Linked DNA regions of Thalassoglobus sp. JC818. The protein of the gene in region 2 interacts with the protein of the main gene of each other region in a pairwise test. Links are inferred from orthologs where the notes say so. Each region holds a gene or a part of one and is shown on either strand. Other genes may lie near its edges.

Region 1 (4,099 bases), on a different replicon or contig from region 2:
CCGTCCAGATTTTCGCCTGTGGGTTCCTTTCCAAGATCGATTGGCAAACCCCAAGAGTTTGAAGACCTCCATTCATGCCGACAGCGGCGAGGTCGAGGACAATGTATTTGGTTAGACCGAAGCCTGAAACACGGTCAACAATTTCGAGCGTCGTATTGTTCTCACCGAGAACGCCCATCGGATCGCTGTTCATGAGATCGAGACTGAACCTGAGAGAAGTTGTCGGGATCACCTCGAGGAGTTGTTCAAGAGCCTTCCAGTCGGCGAGGGTTTCAAGAGGAACAATGATCTCTTCGACAGCGAATTGCCTCAGTCGTTCAGCAGTCTGAAGTGAAACGCTTCCGCAGTCGACTGAGATTTGAAACCCGGATTCAACGAGTTCACCAATCGTCTCAAAATCGGGCTGCGCTTCAGCAATCGCATCGAGGTCGGCAACATAAACTCTTGTCAGCCCAAAACGTTCACGAAACGCACGAGCTGTCGCAAGCGGTTCAGAGCCCTCAACCAGACAACTCTGATTCGGTTTGTATTCATCCCGTCGCCCGGCGATTCCGCGAACCACCTGACCGCCCATTAAGTCGAGAACAGGAACGATCTGCATTGAAGCACTCGGGGAATTGTCAGAAAACTCTCGGGCTTTTTACAGGCACGGCTGTACCGTCAAGGTGCCTCAGCGAAACGATGACATCAGCCTCATCATTCAGTCACTCGCTGACGCGTCCACAAGATGAAAAAAGCCCCAGTCGTGTCGATCCACAACCGGGGCAATTTCAACTTGAAGTCTCATTGTCTCCAAATCATCTTCATCGTTCAGTCTGCAGCGAATCGCATTGGCGAATGCCACTGACTTCGAATGAAGAATGTTTAGGAAATGGTTCCGCCGTAGATCGCGTTGCTATCGAGGAGTTCTTCGATTCGCAGCAACTGGTTATACTTGCAGATTCGGTCGGTTCGGCTAGCTGATCCGGTTTTGATCTGCCCTGTTCCGAGAGCGACTGCAAGGTCGGCGATGGTTGTGTCTTCAGTTTCACCGGAGCGGTGACTCATGACAGCGGTGTAACCGTTCTTGTAGGCGAGGTCGACAGCCTGCATGGTTTCGGTCAACGTTCCGATCTGGTTGACTTTCACCAGGATGCTGTTGCCAATCCCTTCTTTGATTCCGCGAGCGAGTCGTTCTGAGTTGGTCACGAAGAGGTCATCACCAACCAGCTGGCATTTGTCGCCAATGCTGTCTGTCAGAATCTTCCAGCCTTCCCAATCGTCTTCGAAGAGGCCGTCTTCGATCGAGCAGATTGGATACTTGTCGACCCAACTGGAAAGAAGTTCGACCATGCCGGCGGAGTCGAGTTCACGACCTTCGACGGTGTAGAGTTTCTTCTTCTCGTCGTAGCACTCGGACGCAGCACAGTCCAATGCGATTTTGACCTGTTCCCCGGGCTTGTACCCTGCTTTCTCAATTGCTGTCAAAACGACTTCGATGGCCTCGTCGCTGTTCGGAAGATCAGGAGCGAATCCACCTTCATCTCCGACAGCGGTGCTCATTCCTTTGTCGTGCAACACTTTCTTCAAGCTGTGAAAAACTTCGGTTCCGCAGCGAAGTGCGTCGCTGAAGGAATCGAACCCGAGTGGCATCACCATGAATTCTTGAAGATCGATTCCGTTGTTCGCGTGGGCTCCACCATTGATGATGTTCATCATGGGAGCAGGCAGGCGGCAAGCACCAGCACCACCAAGGTAGCGGAACAGTGGAAGTCCGCAGGAATTGGCAGCCGCGTGAGCTGTCGCCATGGAACAAGCGAGAATCGCGTTGGCCCCGAGTCGAGCTTTGTTTGGTGTTCCGTCGGCGGCGATCATGGCTTGATCAATCGCTGCCTGATCGAATGCGTCGAGACCGGTCAGCAGGTCGTCCAGCTCTTCGTTGACGTTCTCAACAGCTTTGATGACCCCTTTTCCGAGGTAGACATCTTTGTCACCATCGCGAAGTTCACACGCTTCGTGTGCTCCTGTGCTCGCTCCACTGGGAACAGCAGCTCGACCGACGGCTCCGTCGTCCAGCGTGACCTCAACTTCAACTGTCGGGTTTCCACGACTATCGAGGATTTGTCGTCCATGGACTGCAAGAACGGGAATACTCATGGGGACACCTTTCAACGCTAAGCTTTTCTGAATAAGCACTTGTATCAATAATCGAGCCCCAAACGCAGGCAGCGCAGCGTACAGTTGGTGACACGAGTGCGTGTTGTATCAAACAGACGCGTCGATCTCCATCGTGTCGATTGCCATTCCCCGCTCCGCGAATTCCGCTCGAAAAGCGTCTTTTCCCACATTACCTAAGTTTCATAACCGGAATCATTCTCAAATTTCGCACGAACGGGTGACCAGTACAGCCCAAACATTCGTGTTGAGACGCAGAGATGCCGATGAAGAAATCAGCGGGACGGTGCCAGACACCGATACCTACTGAATTCCTATGCAGCGACGAGGGGGGAACTGCAATGTTTAAGAAGACATTCTTGGCAATCCTGACCGCAACTGGAGTGCTGTCATTCTGCCAGATCAGTCACGCTCAAATGTTCTTCGAAGCGGACTGGGTCTTTATGGATCGCGACAACGATGGAGACGGAAACATCGTCGCTGGACCAGAATCACTCGGTCTTGGAAATAGCGACTACGACTTCTCATCCGGTTACCGACTCATTCTCGGTGGTCAACTGGGATGTGTCGACATCGACTCTTCATGGACTCAACTGGATACCTGGGAATCCAGCGACTCCGGAACTTTCAACGGCGACGTCCTCTTCGACGACACTGCCGGAGGCGGATTCTTCCCTGCTGGTGGCAACTCGCTGAACCGAGCATTGGGTCTCAGTCAGGCCGCCACTCTGGTCGGAGCCGAAATCGACGAAACAGAGTTTCTGAGAGCCACGGATCCGATGGATGCAGGCTATTCACCACGTTGGACATCGTTCTCGGAATCGAACTACTCCGACTTCGAATTGAATATCGGAACCAACCGTGAGTGTCGACGCTGGCGTGCATCCGTGGGTTACCGTCACATTGAACTCGACGAGATGAGCGGAGTGACCTTGGGCGGTTTCTTCGACGCAGTCGATGCTGCTGATGGAACACCTGTTGGCGGACAGCCGAACGATCAGCTTGCTGGTTCATCGCTGGCTGCCGTTGGCTTCGATCCAATCGTGGCGGGTTCACTCGACGGATTCGCAACACCAGCCGGACCTGATTCGATTCTCTATCAAGTACGCGGAGATGCTTCGAACGAACTGGATGGTGCTCAGGCAACATTCGCAGGTCGACTCTTCGACGGCGACTGGGTCACGATCGAAGGCTACGGCAAAGCTGGTATCTTCCACAACAACATGCATGGTAGCGTCGGTGAAACCGTCGTCGCCACCGGAAACGGAAACGCCGCTTACCGTCGTCGACTCTCTGACAGTGAAATCGGGGCTGCCTTCGCTGGAAACCTTGGCTTCACCGCGACTGTCTCTCTGACCGACTACATCAACCTGGTGACCGGTTACGAAGCACTCTTCCTGTCAGGTGTCGCTCTGGGACCAGATCAGATCAACGGTCTCTCGACAAACTTGCTCGGAAATCGCCGCTACAGTGTCGAGAACGATGGATCAGTCATTGCTCACGGTGGTCGTCTCGGACTCGAGATCCTCTGGTAAGCACTGCTTAGAAGCCGTCGCTGCAATCAAGTCGTACTCCCGAAGACTCGCGTGAACAATAGACTCAGCAAGTTCATGCGAGTTCGGGACGACCTTCTCAGAAAGCTGTCTACTGAATCTTTCCTCGACCAACGATTGGCAGGATTCGCTCAACTGAATTGTCCCGCAACCCGTAGAATCGGTCGTAGAGCAGAGTCGTCAAGTCGCTGTAACCGGGGACGACAACTACCTTGTCCCCAATGATCAGATTTCTGGACTCTGGGCCAAGCTCAACCACCGTATGTTCCGCACTGAAGGAGTTGATCGATGCGTCGGTCAACTCCTTTCCGTTTGCCAACTTCGAAATTCGCGGCGGATAGATCTCGGAGTGCATGGACTTACGGCCAATGTCCAGCACCGCTTGCATCAGG
Region 2 (5,242 bases):
TGCGATGCTTCGCCTTTTTGCCCGACCCGGTTACTTTGAACCGTTTGGCAATCCCTTTGTGTGTCTTCGCTTTAGGCATAATCTCACCGTGACGTTTTCGCAAAAATCGAAACGAAGAGTTTAGATGAAAACATGTTCAGAATTCCAGTCAACTCGAGAACATTTTTCGAGAAGTTTCTGGGGGCTGTCAATTCGAGTGGAGAAGAGCCGGTGATCAAGACGCAAGTCGCGCAGGTGTAAGTTGATACGTTGCCTCGCTTCTCATTCTTGATATCGGGTTGACAGATGGCATCGAGTAAGTTGAGGGGGCGTTCGGAGGGAGTTACAATTCCACCCAACGACGTGGGAAGGGAAAAGATCCTGGACCCGGACGGTCCCGCAGATCTTTCATGTGAAAGAGAGCGTTCGAAACTGAACTTTGTATTGGAGTCAAAAACGTGGCAGTGAAAGTAGGAATTAACGGGTTTGGTCGAATCGGGCGTATCTCTCTTCGTGCGATGATGGCACGCTCTGACGAATTCGAAGTTGTTGGGATCAACGATCTGAGCGATCCCAAGATGTTGGCAATGCTTCTGAAGTACGACAGTGTTCAAGGTCGTTTCCCCGGAACAGTTGACGTCGAAGGCGACACTCTGATCGTCAACGGTCAAAAAGTCAAAGTCATCGCAGAACGAAATCCTGCTGACCTGCCTTGGGGAGAAATGGGCGTTCAGGTTGCTCTGGAGTCAACCGGAATCTTCACTTCCCGTGCAAAAGACGGAAAACCAGGCTACGACAGCCACCTCGAAGCAGGGGCCAAGAAAGTTGTCATCTCCGCACCTGCGAAAGATGCTCCTGACTTCACTTGCGTCATGGGTGTCAACGACAGCCAGATCAATGCTGAGCACAAGACTGTTTCGAACGCCAGCTGTACAACTAACTGTCTTGCACCTGTCGCGATGGTCCTGAATGAAAAATTCGGACTGGAAAAAGGCTTGATGACAACCTGTCACGCCTATACCAATGATCAACGTGTTTCAGATCAGATTCACAGCGACATCCGTCGTGCCCGTGCAGCAGCGATCAACATTATCCCAACTTCGACTGGTGCAGCGAAAGCTGTCGGTCAAGTGTTGCCAGAATTGAACGGCAAGCTGACCGGAATCTCACTGCGAGTTCCAGTTCCGACCGGAAGTGTCACCGATCTCGTGGCTGTTCTTGGAAAAGACACCACTCCGGAAGAAGTCAACGCAGCTGTCAAAGAAGCAGCAGCTGGCCCGTTGAAAGGCATTCTCGAGTACACCGAAGATCCAATTGTCTCTTCGGACGTGATCGGAAATCCTCACAGCAGCATCTTCGATGCAAGCTGGACACAGGTGATTGGTGGAAACCTCGTCAAAATCCTCAGCTGGTACGACAATGAGTTCGGATACTCAAGCCGCACCGCTGACCTCATCGCGAAACTTGCGTCAATGTAAGTTGTCGATGAGATGAGTTTTTGAGCCATCAGCCGTGACGAAAACCTTTAGTCACGGCTGATGGTGTTTTTGAAGATGTGGGAAGATTTGGGATTTCTGCGGTTTTCAAGGCCACACATCCACCAGAAGCGATGTTTTGACAGGCCTCCAGCAGTTCCTCAGAGAGAAATTTGCTTTCAAAGAGAAATTCGAGACGTCGCCCTAATGATCTATCTCGCGAGGGTCAGGGAATTGACGAGCGAAGTCGCTTTTCGCGGGCAGGAAAATCATTGAAAACGCTCGAATCAGTTTGGACCATCCTGTCGGGGCGAGTCAATCGGCAGTTTTTCGAACAAAACGATCCTGAAGCGTACTCGGAATAACACACTGCTCTGGGATTCCCGGAGTTCAGCCATCCGATTCGGTCGCTGGTGCGATTTGACTAGACGATCCGCCAATCGATGTAGAGAATTCCATTGAATCAAACCGTAGCAGGAATTTGCTCTCTATGACGCGCCAATTGAAAACAAAGTTCCCGGTCGTTGCTCCATCAATGTTGAAATGCGATTTCGGGAATCTGGAGAGTGAAATCTCCCGGCTCGAGGATGCCGGAGCGAGACTTTTTCACTTGGACGTCATGGACGGTCATTTCGTTCCCAATTTGTCCTACGGACCGATGGTGATCGAGCGATTTCGAGATCGCACAGAATTGGTTCTCGATGCTCATCTCATGATTTCCGATCCGGAAAAATACCTCGATGAATACCTGAAAGCTGGGTGCGACTGGATCACAGTACATATTGAAGCGGTTCCGGACCCAAGAGAAATCTTGAATCGGATTCGCGAAGCAGGACGACTGGCCGGGATATCGCTCAATCCCAAGACCCCAGTCTCTGCAATTTCGTCGTTGAAGGGGTTGGTCGACATTGTCCTTGTCATGAGTGTCGAACCAGGTTTCGGCGGGCAGTCCTTCATTCCCGCGTCCGTCGAACGTGTCGCAGAAGTGCGAGAAGTTTTTGGAGAGACCGCGATTGTTTCAATCGATGGAGGGATTGGTCCTCAAACCATTCCATTGGTCGCTCCGCACCAAGTCGATGTCTACGTGGCTGGCAGTTCAATTTTTGATCAGTCGAGCTATGCAGATGCGATTCGCGAGATGACTGAGATTGCTCGGTCGTTCTCGCCTTCCACTTAATTAAAGGATGAACATGGCTATCTTCCTGATTCGGCCGGGCGAAACGGACTACGATGTCCAGGATCGGCTTCAGGGTACTTTGAATTTGCCTCTTACTGAACGTGGAATCAGTCAGGTCGACGCGCTGATTGATCAGGTTCAGGTGGCAGGGATTGACCGGATTTACTGCGGACCCAACGAACCAGCATTGTCGACGGCACGACGTATCAGTCGGCAACTTGATATCCCGCTGAAAGTTCTCGATCAGTTGAGCAACGTTGACCTCGGGCTGTGGCAGGGCCTCTGTCTCGAGGAAATTCGTGCGAAGCAGCCTCGTGTCTTCAAGCAGTGGCGAGAAGCACCCGGCTCGGTCTGCCCACCTCAAGGCGAGGCAGGAGAGTATGCTTGCGAGCGAATTCAGGAAGCCCTGCGCAAGCCTGTGAAAAAGGGTGGCGTGATCGCAATCGTTGCATCTGAGCCGCTTGCTTCGCTCATCGAATGTCAAATCCGAGGCGAATCCCCCGACCTCACGGACTCTTTCGGAAAGCAGCGCCCATCTGCATGCTGCCAGAGAATTGATTCTCCAACTGCTGTGAGCCATAACACTTCGGCGAAGTAGGCTCGACAAGCAAGAGCGATTTCCACAAGATATGCACGTCTTGTCATTCGACCGAATAAATCGATCCGCATTCCCTTCGCTCTCAATCCAGTGTTCTCTTCGATCACTTGCTTGATGACGACAGTGAGATGTTCTGCATATGAGTACTGGCCCCGAAATCGCACGCCCAGCGACGCCGTCTATGAATGATGAATCCGCCACCCCTCGCCGAAAACGTGGTGTTCCCGAGGGACTGTGGCTTCGCTGCCCAAAATGTTCTGCGACGATCTTTCGCAAGCAAGTCGAAAAGAATCTGCGCATGTGCCCGGAGTGCTCGCACCACTTCTACGTTCCGGCGCGAGTTCGGATTCAGCAGCTCTTCGACGATGACAGCTTCGAAGAATGGTACACCGAGCTTCGTTCGGTCGATCCACTCAATTTCCACGATCAGAAACCTTACAAATCTCGCCTCGTCGCTGAGCAAAAGAAGACCGGACTCGACGAAGCATGCGTCGTCGGCAAAGGCTACATGCGTGGTCGACCTGTCGTTTTCGGCCTGACAGATTCCGCGTTCATCATGGGCAGCATGGGATCGGTTGTCGGTGAAAAACTGACTCGCGCCACTGAAGAAGCGACTCGTCAGAAGCTTCCCCTGATCATTGTCAGTGGATCAGGCGGAGGCGCGCGAATGCACGAGGGGATTCTCTCTCTCATGCAAATGGGAAAAGTGTCAGCTGCGCTCGGGCGGTTTCATGATGCTGGAGGACTCTACATCTCCGTCTTGACCGATCCGACCATGGGGGGCGTGGCGGCCAGTTTCGCTTCGCTCGGCGATGTTGTGATCGCAGAACCGGAAGCGTTGATCGGCTTTGCTGGACCACGTGTGGTGAAAGCCACAGTCAGTTCGGAGCTTCCTGAAGGCTTTCAGACGAGTGAGTTTCTGCTGAAGCATGGATTTGTCGACACGATTGTTCCGAGATCAGAACTGCGCAGCGAGATCGTTCGAGTTGTGGACTATTGTACTTGAGATGAGCGAGCGAGGAACTTCCCTGTGACTTCTGAGGCGGGGTCATCGATCGCTGAGATTTGTCGTCCGAAGAATCAGATCAAACCATTTCCTATGATGATCGGAATGCTATGAGTTTTCTCAAGCGGCTCTTCAACAAGAAGGAGAAAGTTCACAAGGTCAACGTTCAGAAAGCCTACCAGCTCCACAATCGGGTTGGTCAGGGAAGTATGTCGAAAGTCTGGAAGGCGACCGATCCAGCGAGTCAAAGTCTGGTCGCTGTCAAAGTGTTGGACAAGGCAAAGCTCGCTCGACTCAATCAGCGATTTCAAGGGATGGCCCGACCGACCGAAGGGCAGATCGCGATTCTTCTCAATCATCCCAACATCGTGAAAACGCTTCTTCACGGGATCACGACCGACGACGAAGAATACCTCGTCATGGAATTCATCGAAGGGGTCAGTCTCAGCTACTTGGTGGAGGTGCAGAACGAGCGGATGCGCGAGAACTGTATCTGGTACGCGATTCAGCTCGGCGAAGCGATGAGTTACCTCCATTCGAACGAATGGATTCATCGCGATCTCTGCCCGCGAAACATCATGGTCACTAATGACGAGTTGGTCAAAGTGATCGACTTCGGGTTGATGGTCCCGAATACGCCCGAGTTTCGAAAACCGGGAAATCGAACCGGAACTGCCAACTACATGGCGCCCGAACTCATCACTCGTCAGCCGACAGACGAGCGAATCGATATCTATTCTTATTCGGTGACCTGTTTCGAAATGTTCACCGGCGAGCTACCCTGGCCAGCTGCAGATTCGTTGGAAGCGGTTCTTCAGCACGTGAACCAGCCGCCGAAAGATATTCTGAAACTTCGCCCCGACCTCGACGAACAAATCGCAAACACGATCATGCAGGGGCTCGAGAGGAATCCAGACGACCGCTGGCGCACGATGCGTCGGATGATCAATGAATTCCGGGCTGCGGGCGAACGACTCTATCCAGATGTGTAAGCTCGAGTGATCAAA

Evidence for each region. The genes of interacting proteins can lie anywhere in the genome.
Region 1: the proteins of rpe (region 2) and eno interact in binary tests that used the Escherichia coli proteins (3 or more experiments, as listed by UniProt). The link is inferred for Thalassoglobus sp. JC818 from one-to-one orthologs.

The regions. Positions count from the first base shown.
Region 1 is NZ_JBFEFI010000005.1:484,453-488,551, forward strand. Bases 1-2,885 are described here. They hold eno (phosphopyruvate hydratase), read right to left. Parts: upstream 2,137-2,885; coding sequence 865-2,136; downstream 1-864. Other genes in these bases: AB1L42_RS15925 (HisA/HisF-related TIM barrel protein), read right to left, coding at 1-601; AB1L42_RS15935 (hypothetical protein), read left to right, coding at 2,496-2,885. Also shown: more of AB1L42_RS15935, read left to right, coding at 2,886-3,689; AB1L42_RS15940 (alanine racemase), read right to left, coding at 3,799-4,099. UniProt on the Escherichia coli protein: Catalyzes the reversible conversion of 2-phosphoglycerate (2-PG) into phosphoenolpyruvate (PEP). It is essential for the degradation of carbohydrates via glycolysis.
Region 2 is NZ_JBFEFI010000007.1:152,260-157,501, forward strand. What follows is about bases 974-3,787. They hold rpe (ribulose-phosphate 3-epimerase), read left to right. Parts: upstream 974-1,944; coding sequence 1,945-2,631; downstream 2,632-3,787. Other genes in these bases: gap (type I glyceraldehyde-3-phosphate dehydrogenase), read left to right, coding at 974-1,457; AB1L42_RS18560 (histidine phosphatase family protein), read left to right, coding at 2,645-3,229; accD (acetyl-CoA carboxylase, carboxyltransferase subunit beta), read left to right, coding at 3,411-3,787. Outside these bases: rpmI (50S ribosomal protein L35), read right to left, coding at 1-79; more of gap, read left to right, coding at 438-973; more of accD, read left to right, coding at 3,788-4,235; AB1L42_RS18570 (serine/threonine-protein kinase), read left to right, coding at 4,346-5,227. UniProt on the Escherichia coli protein: Catalyzes the reversible epimerization of D-ribulose 5-phosphate to D-xylulose 5-phosphate.